4 regions of the Bradyrhizobium sp. S3.7.6 genome follow, and region 2 is predicted to be linked to each of the others. Evidence: riboswitches for the same ligand, from Rfam matches in the RefSeq annotation. Region 2 holds a riboswitch; each other region holds the start of a gene.
The links. A riboswitch is a leader RNA that binds a small molecule or an ion and turns the genes downstream of it on or off. The one in region 2 is predicted to bind cobalamin.
Positions count from the first base shown of each region.

Region 1 (3,202 bases), 2.0 Mb from region 2:
CCAGCAGACGCGGAATGCTGAAGTCGCGGTTACCATCGACGAAACTCCCGACGTGCAACACGGTTGCGGAAAGTGTCAGTGGATCGATCGGATTCCAGATGACATTTGCGCTCCACTTCTCCTTCGGACGCCTCAGCAGCTCCAGTCCCGCCGTCGCATCGACCGCGCGGGTAAAAGTGTAGTCGGCACGAACGCGAAGCCGGTCCGTGATCGCAGCCGCGACGAAGCTCTCCGTGCCCTCCGTGATCGCCTTGCCGATATTGGTGTTGGTGCTCGTGAATGTCACGGGATCGAACGTGCTCTGGATCAGGTCCGTGATGTTGTTGCGGAAGTAGGTCGACCCGAAGCGAACGCGATCGCCAAACAAGGGTTGCTCGAAGCCGGCGTCGTACCCGACGCTTTCCTCCGGCCTGAGGTTGGGATTTGCAAAGAAGAAGAACGCGGGAAAGCTGACGTAAAGCTGGTTGAGCGTCGGCGCCTTGAACCCCGTGCCGTAGCTTCCCTTGAACTTCGTATCCGTGACCGGCACGATCACGGCAGACGCCAGACGAAAGGTCGGATGCTCTCCAAACCGCTCGTTGTCGTCCTGCCGGACATTGGCCGTGAAGAAGATGCGATCCCGGAACTGGGACTGCAGCTCCATATATCCGGCCTTGTTGACGTTTTGCGCCGAAACCGTCGCCGTTTGCAGTGTTTCGGTCTCATGCTCCGCGCCAATGATGACATTGTTGTTGGGCGCGAGCTGGGTCGTGGTGTGCCAATCATACTTGACGCGGTCGCCGGTCGTGATCGTGGCCATCGCGTCGCCGGGCGAGATGTTGTAGTTCCAGTGATTGGTGTAGTTGACGCCGAAATAGCTCTTCATCCGGTCGTCGAGAGCGGACCAGACCGCCTCCCCGCGCGTGAAGAGCTGGTGCACCGTCTGCGTGCTTTGCGCGGCCGCGGGAAAGCTCGCGGATGTGACGGGATCGAAGGTGTCTCCGGTAAAGCGCAGGGTGGCGTCGGTGTACCGCGCCACGCTATTGAGCGTCAGGTTTTCGCTCAATTCGACGCCAAGCTTCGTCGAATAGGTCATATTGTCGTAATAGTTGCCGATCGCCTTCTGCCCCGGCGGCAGCAATTCGACCGGTGTCACCGGCACGTCGTTCGCGTGGAAATGCGCAACGTTGAAGGCATAGTTGAAGTGGTCCTGTGAACCGCTCAGGCCTGCGGTCTGGTTGAACGTTCCGAACGAGCCTCCCTCGACCGAGCCGGTCGCGCGGGCGGGACCGTCACCCTTCTTCGTCACGATGGAGATCACGCCACCCAGCGCGTCTGCGCCGTAGAGACCGCCCTGCGGACCGCGCAGGACTTCGATCTGCTGAATGTCGGAGGTGAGCAACTGGCCGAAATCAAACGAACGGTTCGGGTTGCTGGGATCGCTGACGTCGATGCCGTCGATCAGGACCTTGGTGTGGTTGGAATTCGTTCCGCGCATGAAGATCGACGTCTGTCCGCCGGGGCCGCCGGTCTGCACGAGGTTGAGGCCGGGAACCGCGCTCAGTGCATCGGATGCGGTCCGGCGCTGATCGCGCTCCATGTCTCTGGCGGTCAGAACCGTCACCGAGCTCGCAACCAGATTGGTCGGAGTGACGATACCCGTCGGACTGACGACGACCGTCGGAAACAGGTTGGCGGCGGATACCCCGGCAACCGGGGGCGACGCCGGCACCAGCCCGGGCTTCGGCACCCGAGCGACGCGCCGCTGCTCGGGCTGGTCGGGCGCAGGCCGCGCGGCTCGCGGCTTGGCCGGACGCTCGGTCGGCGCGACCTCGACCGGCGGCAGCAGATCGGGCGATGCCGACTGCTGGGCCTGGGCAATGGACAGATCGAGCGAATACAGGGAAACGAACGCGACAAGGCCGGCGCGGAAGCGCCTGGCGGCAAAGACATTACGGGACACTCTTGTAACCTCGGTATGACGTCAGTGGCACGTCACAGCGAACGAGGTTTCACGGCGGAGCGTTCGATTGCTCCGGTGAAGCTAATGTCTGTACTCCCCGACCGACATCTTCGCGTGTGACCACGGCTGACGGCAGGTCTCCTGGCTCGCGGGTCGTTACCTTACGTCGCCTTCCCAGGACCGAGATTCCCAGTGGCATATGACGAAAGATTCACCGCTTACAGTTGCGGGGGCAGCCGTGGCGTTGAGAATATCCCGGTATCGGGAAAACCTCGCACCACGTTCCCTTTTGATCTCCGTGAGGAGAACCGTCACCGACCAATCTAGGGGGCAGGCAAGCGGAGAGTCAATCGGCCGGTTGCATGGCGGTCAAAGCACCGCACCGGAGATTGAGCTGGCGCAATCAGGCCGGCTCCCGCTCCGAACGCGTCCTGATCATCGCCCGCTCGCCGGCATCGACGAGTTGGCCGATGCCGGTGCGGCCCGTGAGCGCGCAGCGGATGATGTTCTCGGCAACGGACCTGCGAAAGCAATGGTCCTCGCCGACCGGGCGATTGCGGCAGACCCGATCCAGCGCCAGCTTCATGTTGATCCGGGTGCGGGTGTCGAAATGCTCGCTGATCATTCGCAGGGCCTCGATGCGTTGATGTCGGAGCGGAAACGCGTCGGCGTAGGCCGGGTTCCAAAACTTGCGCAGAGCTGACTACGCCCGCCCTCTTGGCCCTGTGACGGGCGGGCTACGCCCGACCTCTTGGCCGCTGGGCCTGAGCCCAGGCCGCGGTGACGTCGCGCAGCGGAGCGTCGATGCGTCGGATCGGGGTCAGCTCACCGGAGGCCGAGATGATGGCGGTCTCCTCGCAGCGACAGCGCGGGCATACGAAGCGGACCTCGTGCGGCGACGAAGACCAGCTCGAACGTTTGACGTTGGCCGCCATCGGGCTTGCATCGCAATGCGAGCACGACACCAGGAACCGACCGGGATCGAGCATACCCATTCCATAGGACTCCGCGTCCTGCCTGCCGCTTCAATGACTAACCCATGTGAATCGTTCCGGTGCCCGAGCACCCTCAGCGCTAGCTCCAGCCAGCGCCGCCGCTCAGTGGGCACCCTTGAGGGTGCATGACGTGGTGCAGGTGACGGTGTTGCCGTGGTCGCACGCCTTGCAGGCGGCAACGCACTGGTTCATGTCGCGGGGATTGTAGGAGCTGTAGTTCCGCATCGCACAGACCGGGGTCGAGCCGGTGATGTCCTGCTCCTGG
Region 1 is NZ_JBSSEQ010000001.1:4,832,663-4,835,864, reverse strand. It holds gene ACVJ5M_RS23355 (TonB-dependent receptor domain-containing protein) at 1-1,942, opposite strand, end outside; cobalamin riboswitch at 2,057-2,270, opposite strand; gene ACVJ5M_RS23350 (hypothetical protein) at 2,346-2,567, opposite strand; gene ACVJ5M_RS23345 (hypothetical protein) at 2,680-2,937, opposite strand; gene ACVJ5M_RS23340 (hypothetical protein) at 3,040-3,202, opposite strand, start outside.
Region 1: it holds a riboswitch for cobalamin, as region 2 does, so the genes downstream of both, ACVJ5M_RS23355 (TonB-dependent receptor domain-containing protein) here and ACVJ5M_RS33535 (TonB-dependent receptor) in region 2, are expected to answer to the same signal.

Region 2 (3,202 bases):
CTTGCGCAGGATGTCGTAGGCCGAGAACGACCACTCCGCCCTGTTGTCCCAGAACAGGTGCTTGACGCCGGTCTCATAGGTGCGCGCGGTGGTCAGGTCGAGCGGCTGGGTCGGGCCGAGCAGGAAGATGTTGTTGGCCGAGATATCGGCGCCGGTCGCATACTGGCTGAAGAAGGTCAGGCCCGGAACGGCCTCCCAAGTGTAGCCGATACGCCCCGTCGTCGGGACCCAGGACGTCGAGAACGGGAAGTTCGCCTTTTCCAGCCCGGCGGAGTCGGTCGAGTTGCGGTCAAGCCCGATATGCTCGACGCGCAGGCCGCCGACCAGCGCGAAGGTTCGCGTGAGCTTCAGCCGGTCCTCGAACGACAGCGCTTCGTTGTCGATGCGCGCGGTCTGTTGCTGCGTCGTGAGCAGGCCGTAAAGGCCACGGTCGGGATTGACGAGCGAGACGTAATCGTCCGGGAAGTTGGCCGCGCCTGGCCTGACGAAATCGAGATAGCTGGACGAAAGTGTCGTGACCAGGCGGTTGTCGAAGCCTGCGATATTAGCGTCCCAAATCAGGTCGGTAATGTTGCCGACAAGGCGTTGGCTATGTGCAACATAGAAGCGCTCGCGATCGACCATGTTCGAGTTGGGCAGGCCCGTACTGGCATTGAAAGCCTCGATCTCGTTGTTGAACCAGGTACGCTCCGCGCCATAGGCATAGGCTTGGCTTTTCAGCGTCAGGTCAGGCGCCAGCTTCAGTTCGAAGCCGCCGCGCAGCCACACCTCTTGTGCCACGTTGCGGTTGTCGAGAACGTTGTAATTGGTGTTGAAGGTACGATCGTCGATCGTGATCGCACCGAGCTTCGTTTTGTTGAAGTTCGAGACGTAATTGCCCGAAACAATGCCGCTCGTCGCATGCGAGCCGCTGAAGGCGATCGGTACCAGCGGTGCGCCCCAATAGGCCTTCGAGCGATCTTCCCGGTACTCGATCGCGCCCCACATCTTGAGGCTGTCGGAGATGCGGTAATTGAGCTGGCCAGACACATCCAACGTCTTGGTATTGGTGTCGTCGGCAAAGCCATTGAGCGAGGCGCGGCTGATGTCGAAGCGGTAGTCGAGCCCCTGCACGTTAGTGCTGCCGCCCGAGCCGTAATGGACGCCGAACGAGTTGAGCGAATCCCAGGAAAAGTCAGCTTCATTCCGGATCGGCCCGGTGTGTGGCTGCTTCGTGATCAAGTTGATTGCGCCACCGGCGGCACCTTCGCCCGACATCAGCGAGGCCGGACCTTTCAAAAATTCCACGGCTGCGAGATTGGCCGTATCCGTGATCCGCGAGGTCATGTTCTGCGGACCGATCTTGATGCCGTTGTAGAGCATGTTGATCTGGCTGTTGGTGAAGCCACGCATGGAGAAAGCCGCGGGCTCGGCCGGATTGTCGCCGGAGGTGACACCGACCGCGCCCTGCGCAACCTCCGACACGGTGCGATAGCCCTGCTCCCGCATGGTCGCGGCCGAGATGACTTCGACGGTCGCGGGTGTCTCCTGCACGGTCAGGCCGAGGCGCGAGGCGCTCTCGGCAACCACATTGGTGTTGAGCGGCGTCTGCGCCGCCGCGGTCGGCACGACGGGCTTGGCCGCGGCCGATGCGGCCGCTGGCCTGCGCGATGCTGCGCGGCGTGGGCTCTGCGCGTCCCGGGCCGCCGGCTTTGCCGGTTTGCGGGATTGGGCGGGCGACACCTCGACCGGCGGCAGCGGCTCGCGGGCCTGCTGCGCCACGGCGGCAGGCAGATCGAGGGTGGCAAATGACGTAAGCGCGGCGGAAGCGAGCAGGAAGCAACGCGGTCGTACAAGACGAATGGAAGACACAGTTCGGGACCTCGGTGTGACGTCAGTGGCACGTCACCGCGAACCAAGGTCCCATCTTCCGGCTTATGAGCCTTCCGATGAAGCCGAATGTCTGTACTCCCCGACCGACATCTTCGCGTGTGACCACGGCTGACGGCAGGTCTCCTGGCTCGCGGGTCAGTACCTTGCATCGCCTTCCCGGGACCGAGATACCCAGTGGCTCGTGACGCAAGATTCGCCGCTTACAGTTGCGGGGGCAGCCGCGGCATTGGGGACAAAATCCCCGCACCGCATTCCCTTTTCATCCCCACTCGGGGAAACCGTCAAAGCCATCTAGGATTACCGACAAGACAGAGTCAATGTGCCGGTGCGACGTTATTACCACAGCGACCAACTTCCCTGGAGATAGGCATGGAAGGCGAGACCTTCCTCTGGCTGATACGGCATGCGCCCGTCGACGGCGCCAAAGGGACGATCCACGCAGCCGACGCGCCCGCCGATCTCGGCGATCGCGTGCAGCTGGAGGCGTTGCGGCAGAGGCTTCCGCCAGATGCTGCGAGCTTGGCGAGCCCGGCGCGACGTACGGTTGAGACGGCGCGCGCGCTGGGACTCGAACCCGCGTTGGTGCCCGAATTCAGTGAGCAGGATTTTGGCGACTGGACCGGCCTGCGGCATGACGAGCTCGCGGCGACCGGCGGCGAGGCCTATGCGCAGTTCTGGAGCAATCCGGCGCGCGGCCGGCCGCCGGGCGGCGAAAGTTTTGAGGATCAGGTCGCGCGCGTCCGGCTGGGTCTCGCGCAAATCGGCGCCGGCTCAGCAACGCTCGTCGTGCACTCCGGCACGATCCGCGCCGCACTCTGCATTGCTCTGGATCTGACACCACAAGCGGCCCTGCGCTTCGTGATCGATCCGTTGTCACTGACCCGGATCGACCGGCTCGCCACCGGCTGGCGCGTCGTCGCGGTCAATCAGCGCGCGGCTTGAGCTGGATCAGGCCGGGCGATCCGGCACGTTGGCCTGCGCGAAGGTCGCCATGCCGTTGTGAAGGCTGCACGCGAGCCGCACCAGCGGCAGCGCGATGGCGGCACCCGATCCTTCGCCGAGCCTGAGATCGAGGCTGATCAACGGCTGCACGTTCAGCGCGCGCAGCACCAGCCGATGCCCCTGCTCCGCCGATTGATGCGACGGCAGCAGGAATGGCTGGCACGACGGGTTCAGCCGCACCGCCGCCAACGCGGCCACGGATACGATGAAGCCATCGATCAACACGGGAATGCGGGCTTGTGCAGCCGCAATGATGGCGCCGCAGATCGCCGAGATTTCGAGGCCGCCGACGGCGCACAGGATCTTTTCCGGCGAAGCACCTGCAACG
Region 2 is NZ_JBSSEQ010000001.1:6,855,168-6,858,369, forward strand. It holds gene ACVJ5M_RS33535 (TonB-dependent receptor) at 1-1,851, opposite strand, end outside; cobalamin riboswitch at 1,969-2,170, opposite strand; gene ACVJ5M_RS33540 (histidine phosphatase family protein) at 2,242-2,814, shown strand; gene cobT (nicotinate-nucleotide--dimethylbenzimidazole phosphoribosyltransferase) at 2,821-3,202, opposite strand, start outside.

Region 3 (3,202 bases), 2.0 Mb from region 2:
GTCACCGTCCGCTTCAGCTTGGCCTGGTCGACACCATCGGGCCCGACATGGTTGAGCATGTTGATGGAGCCGAGATTGCAGACCGCGACCTCGTCGGCCGAGGTGTTGAGCGTGATCTCGGTGCAGAGGTTCGAGGAATGGATCACGCCCACGTGGCGTTGCGGCGAACGCAGATTGCAGGGGTCCTTGAAGGTGATCCAGGGATGACCGGTCTCGAACAGCATGGTCAGCATGCGACGCCAGAGGTCGCTCGCACGCACGGTCTTGAAGACGCGCATGCCGCCGGCTTTCGCCCTGGCCTCATAGGCCTCGTAAGCCGTCTTGAACGCCTCGCCATAGAGATCGTGCAAATCGGGCGTCTCGTCAGGCGAGAACAGCGTCCATTCGCCATCGGCATCGACGCGCTGCATGAACAGGTCCGGCACCCAATTGGCGGTGTTCATGTCGTGGGTGCGGCGGCGGTCGTCGCCGGTGTTCTTGCGCAGGTCGAGGAATTCCTCGATGTCGACGTGCCAGGTCTCCAGATAGGCGCAGACCGCGCCCTTGCGCTTGCCGCCCTGGTTGACGGCAATCGCGGTGTCGTTGGCAACCTTCAGGAACGGGATGATGCCCTGGCTCTCGCCGTTGGTGCCCTTGATGTGGGCGCCGAGACCACGCACCGGCGTCCAGTCGTTGCCAAGGCCGCCGGAATATTTTGCCAGCAGTGCGTTGTCCTTGATCGACTTGAAGATGCCGTCCAGGTCGTCGGACACCGTCGTGAGGAAGCAGGACGACAATTGCGGACGCAGCGTACCCGAATTGAACAGCGTCGGCGTCGAGGCCATGAAGTCAAACGATGACAGCAGATCGTAGAACTCGATCGACTTGGCCTCTCGGTCGATCTCGCGAACCGCAAGACCCATCGCTACGCGCATGAAGAAGGCCTGCGGCAATTCGATCCGCTTGCCTCGGACGTGCAGGAAGTAGCGGTCGTAGAGCGTCTGAAGCCCGAGGAACTGGAAGTTCAGGTCGCGCTCGGGCTTGAGTGCAGCCGCGATCCGGCCGAGGTCGAAGCGGGCCAGTTCAGGATCGAGCAGTTCGGCAGCGATGCCGGTCTTCAGATAGGCCGGGAAATATTCGACGTAGCGCATCGTCATGTCGGCCTGCGAGGCGGACGTCGGCACGCCATGGACGTAGGACAGCACCTCGCCGCGCAGCTTGTCCAGCAGCAGGCGCGCGCTGACATAGGCGTAGTTCGGCTCCTGCTCGACCAGCGTGCGCGCGGCCATGATCGAGGCCAGTGCCAGTTCGTCCTGGCTGATGCCGTCGTAGAGATTGCGGGTGGTCTCGGTGAGCACGGGTGCCGCGGAAACGCCGTCGAGGCCGGCGCAGGCTTCGCCGATAATCAGCGCGAGCCGCTTGGTGTCGAGACCAACGCGCGAACCGTCGGCGAGCGTGACATGAAGTGCCGGCGCGACAGCGGGCGTCGCTTCCGCGGCCGCCTCCTCGGCGCGCTGGCGCGACCGCTCCTCGCGGTACAGCACATAGGCGCGTGCGACCTTGTGGTGCTCGCTCCGCATCAAGGCGAGCTCGACCTGGTCCTGCACGTCCTCGATATGGAAGGTGCGTCCCTCGCCTGCCCGCCGCATCAACGCAGTGACGACTTCGGCCGTCAGCTGCTCCACGCTCTCATGGACGCGGCGCGAGGCGACCGCGCTGGTGCCTTCGACCGCAAGGAAAGCCTTGGTCATGGCGACCGCGATCTTGGCGGAATCGAACGGCGAGACCTTGCCGTTGCGACGGATGATCTGCATCGCCGGCTCGCTCGAAGCAAGCGCAAGCGATTGTGGACGCAAATGAACGATGGGTGCGGAAGCGGTGTCCGCGTCGTGCAGGTTCAGTGACATCAATGGGCCCCGTGATGCGCGCGTTGTGTTTGAACGGGGCTGTAAGGAAGGACGCTGCAGAAACGCCGGCGGCAGAGTTGCCGGGCGGTGCATGCAAGCGACCGCCGGACACCCCGCCCGTGGACGTTCAGATCGTCGCGGCAGGTCTCCTGGCTCGCAGGTCGTCGCCCACTTCCCGTCTTCCCGGCGCGAAAGGCACCAGTGACGATTGTTCGGAAGCAGCTCGCTGCTGACAGTTGCGGGGGCAGCGCCGGAATTCCACGCTCTCACGCGGTTCACCGGCTTCCCTCTTAGCCACTAAATCTTGCGATCCAGCGGAACCGTGACGCCCACATGTGGTGACATATGCAGCCGGGTGTCAACGATTCGTTGCGGGTCATGAGCCCTGTTCCCTGTGGAATGCGGGAATTCCCGCCGGGCTCGCGCAACCCTTGGGATGACGCACATCCAGCATTACGCGTTCCGCATCGCGCGCCCGAACGGATCGACCAGGCGGACGATCTCGCAGGCGGCGACGAGGCCGGCGAGCCAGACGGCGCTGGTCAGCCCGATGCGCGTCACGATGGCCGCAGTGAACGCGCCCTCTCCGCCAAGGAACGGCGTCGCGGCAAGCAGCGCGAGCTCATAGGCGGCGTAGGCGGCGACGAGCGCGATGGCCAGCATCAGCGGCGTGCGGCCCTGCGGCAGCAGGCGGAGAACGGTCGATGCCGCTGCCGTCGACAGCAACGCGGCAGCACCGATGACAAAGCCCCAGGCGATGGTGCTGCCATCGATGGGATAGTGCAGCACGCCGAAGCCGATGGTCTGGTTCACGAGCCAGGCGCCGGTGACGACGAGCAGCGCCGGACGCATCGGCAGCATCGCGGCGGCGACGACGGCGAACGCCGCAAACGGCGTCGCGCAGGCAAGCGCGAAGCTCGCGAGCGCGCATGACACCGTCAGCAGCGCAAAGCAGAACATCGGCGCAAGGCGCGAGGTGACCGGATGAAGGCGGAAACGGTCGGCGTGGGGCGGCAGGATGGTGACAGTCATGGAACGATCTCCTTATGGGATTTGTAGCACATTTTGTTGGAACGCGGCATCACGTCTGACTCAGTGAAGAGCCTCCATGGGATCTTCAGTCTCGGCTGGATCGCGACGGTCGTAGGCGGCAAGCCAGGCGGCGAGTGTCGCGGTGTGCGGCTCCATGGCCGCCAATTGGCGCAAGGCCACGCGAACAGTGGCGCGCGCCGTGCGATCGGGCGGAAGCGTCGCCATCTCAGGTCCCCGCCCCTTCTCGATCGCTTCGACCGCGGCCCTCTTGCACGCCGTCAGCT
Region 3 is NZ_JBSSEQ010000001.1:4,836,848-4,840,049, reverse strand. It holds gene ACVJ5M_RS23370 (ribonucleoside-diphosphate reductase subunit alpha) at 1-1,886, opposite strand, end outside; cobalamin riboswitch at 2,009-2,226, opposite strand; gene ACVJ5M_RS23365 (hypothetical protein) at 2,340-2,918, opposite strand; gene ACVJ5M_RS23360 (DUF6925 family protein) at 2,979-3,202, opposite strand, start outside.
Region 3: it holds a riboswitch for cobalamin, as region 2 does, so the genes downstream of both, ACVJ5M_RS23370 (ribonucleoside-diphosphate reductase subunit alpha) here and ACVJ5M_RS33535 (TonB-dependent receptor) in region 2, are expected to answer to the same signal.

Region 4 (3,202 bases), 330 kb from region 2:
CAGCTTGAGCCGGTCCTCGAACGACAGCGAGGTGGTGTCGAGATGGGTGTAGATCTTCTCGTCGCTGCGCGGGCCGTAGAGGCCGCGGTCCGGATTGAGGAGATCGACGTAGTCATTGAAGAACAACGTGTCCTGCGAGACGTTGAACTGGTTGCTGCTCGCCGCCACGGTGGCGACGAAGCGATTGTCCATTCCGGCGACGTTGGAATTGACGGTGAGGTCGGTGATGTTGCCGTAGAGCCGCTGCGCGTGATCGAGCGCCAGGCGCTCGCGGTAGATGCTCTGCGCGCCTGCGAAATTGCCTACGGTCTAGTCGAACGACGAGATCTCGTTGTTGAACCAGTGCCGGTGGGCGTCATAGCCGTAGACTTGGCTTTTCAGCGAGATGTTGTTGGTGATGTCCCATTGAAAGCCGCTGCGCAGCCAGAGCTCGTTGGCGCCGCTGTGATTGTCGAGCACGTTGTAGTTCGTGGTCAGCGTGCGCGCGTCGATGGTGACCGGGACCGGCGTGCCGCCGCCGAGGTAATAGTTGCTCCAGACGCCGGACACGATGCCGTACGTCGGCACGATGCCCGGCGCGTTCGCCGGCACCAGCGGCGTCCCCCAGTAGAAGCGGTCGTTGTCCTGCCTGTATTCGGTTGCGCCCCAGATCTTCAGGTTCTCGTTGACGCGATAGTTCAGCTGGCCCGAGACGTTGCTGAGCTTCGAATAGGTGTCGTCGATAAAGCCCTTGTTGTTGAAATGGCTGATATCGAAGCGGTAGTCGAGGCCGTTGATCAGCGTGCTGCCGCCCGATCCGTAACCGGCGCGATAGCCGTTGAAGGAATCGTAGGAGGTGAAGGCGTCGTTGACGATTGGTCCGGTGTGCGGCGCCTTGTTCACGTAGTTGATGGCGCCGCCGGTCGCACCGAGGCCCGCCACCAGCGAGTCCGGTCCCTTGATGATCTCGACCTGCTGGAGGCCAGCCACGTCCATGGGACGGCCGGTCATGGTCGACGGCCCGATCGGGATGCCGTTGTAGAGCGTGGAGATCTGGTCGCCGGAAAAGCCACGCATCGAGAAGATGGCGGGCGCGCCGGGCGCATCGCCGCCGGTGACGCCGACTGCAGCCTTGGCGACGTCGGTCGTGGTCCGGATGCCCAGGTCCTGCATCGTCCGCTGACTGATGACCTCGACGGTCGCCGGCATCTCGCGCGCCGTGATGCCGAGCCGGGAGCCGACATCGGTGACGGCTGCCGTGTTGAGCGGCGTCTGCACCGGGCCGCTCGGAGCTTGCGTGGCCGGAACGGCGACAGCAGGGGCGCCACGATTGCGTCCCGCGGCGCGCCGGGCGGCGCGCTGCTTCTGAGTGCCGGGGCTGACGGCAGGAGCCTGTCGCGGCGCAGGCGGCGACACGATCACCGGGCCGACCTCCCGGGAGCGGTTGTCCTGCGCCGCGCTTTGCGCGAGCGCCGCGGACGACAAGGACACCGACGAGAGCAGAGTAATCAGGAAAGCACGCGATAACGCTGGCCTTGCGCCAGCACGGAAATGAAAATGTTGCACAACAACGCTCTGCGGCGACGCAAACAAACCGTCACCGCGGTTGCCTTAGTCATCCACCTTCGCCCCAGGCGGCGGATGCACCGGCTACTTGTCCGACATCAGGGCACCCCGCCCAATGCGTTCGCGCGTGACCATGGCTGGCAGCAGGTTTCCTGGCTCGCGGGTCATCGCCTTCGACCACCTTCCCAGAGGCCCAAGCGGGGCTCCAGTGGTTTGTTTGGTCGTCGACTATCCGCCTACAGTTGCGGGGGCAGCCGCGGAATTGCCCACTGAGGTGGACGCACCGCATTCCCTTGAAGAGTCCTTGCGGACACTACCGATCACGAAACTGGCATCAGGGGATGAGCGCGTCAACATCCGCGCGGGCTGCTGGACGGGCTGGTCGGTCGATGGTGGCCTTGTGTTGCTGTTTTGCACGATAGTCCGAAGGACCGCGTCGAAACGTCCAACCCGGCCTCCGGACCAGCCTGGGTAACGAACGCTTGACCACGATCAATGACTGCCTTTGGTGCCCGAATATGCTACTGAGGCCGAGTTCCGGCCTGACAAAGTAAGTCGATATTGATGCAGTTCGTCCGTACCATCCTGGCAGTCGCCATCGCCATATCCTTGGCGATGCTGCCGGTTGGCGCGTCCGCGGCGAACCTCGCAATGTCGTCGGATGGCATGCAGACGGCCATGCACATGAGCGGCGACGCCGACATGTCGATGGACGATTGTTGTCCCGACATGAAGGGAACAGGCTCCCATAGCGGCGGCTACAAGTGCGGGATGGGCTTCTGCTGCGTCGGTGGGATCATCGCGCTCGGTGATGTCAGGCCCGTGGCGTTCGAGCGTCTCGCCGTCATGGCCAGCACGTTGGCTATTCCCCCGGATCAGGTCGTTTCCTTCCGCGGCGGCAGTCCTCCTTTCCGACCTCCTCGAATCTGATCTCGCAAAGCCCGAGACGCGAGCGGCATGCCTGCTCGCGACGACGACTGACGTGCGCGCTTCACGCGCCACGGCGAAAGATCAATTCATGAGGACAAGACAATGCTTTCCAAAATCCGCACCGCGGCTCTCGCCGCCACCCTTTCGCTTGCCGCTTCAGCCGCGATGGCGGGCGCGGGCGACTACGCCTTCGAGCCCGTCACTCCGCAGATGAGGAAGGGCGAAGACGTCACGCTCGCCGTTCGCCTGACGAACAAGCAGTCCGGCAAGCCGATACCGGACGCAGTCATCTTCAAGACCCGCCTCGACATGGCCCCGGACGGGATGGCCGAGATGGAATCGGCGGTCGCGCCGCTGCCGTCCAGGGAGCCTGGTGTGTACGCCTTCAAGACGGACCTGCCGATGGCTGGCCGCTACCAGATGACGCTGTCCGTGAAGGTGCAGGGCGAACCGGAGACCGTCACCGGCAAGGTGATCGTCACGGCGGTCAAGTGAGCGTTCGGGCGCTGCCCGGCAGCGCCCGACATTCCCCCTTTTCCTTCACACGGACGCGCGCTCCCGGGTGCGCGGATACACGACATGAAAACGCTGCGTCTCCTGACGGCACTTGCGCTGGGCGGCGGCCTGGTCCTGGCCGGCTACTACTGGCATTCGAACGGTGCGGGCTGGCTCGCTGAGGCCGACATATCATCGGCTGCGGCCGCCGCGGAGCGAACTCCGCTCTACT
Region 4 is NZ_JBSSEQ010000001.1:7,188,970-7,192,171, reverse strand. It holds gene ACVJ5M_RS34955 (TonB-dependent receptor) at 1-228, opposite strand, end outside; gene ACVJ5M_RS34950 (TonB-dependent receptor plug domain-containing protein) at 310-1,470, opposite strand; cobalamin riboswitch at 1,671-1,878, opposite strand; gene ACVJ5M_RS34945 (hypothetical protein) at 2,110-2,475, shown strand; gene ACVJ5M_RS34940 (FixH family protein) at 2,578-2,970, shown strand; gene ACVJ5M_RS34935 (efflux RND transporter periplasmic adaptor subunit) at 3,055-3,202, shown strand, end outside.
Region 4: it holds a riboswitch for cobalamin, as region 2 does, so the genes downstream of both, ACVJ5M_RS34950 (TonB-dependent receptor plug domain-containing protein) here and ACVJ5M_RS33535 (TonB-dependent receptor) in region 2, are expected to answer to the same signal.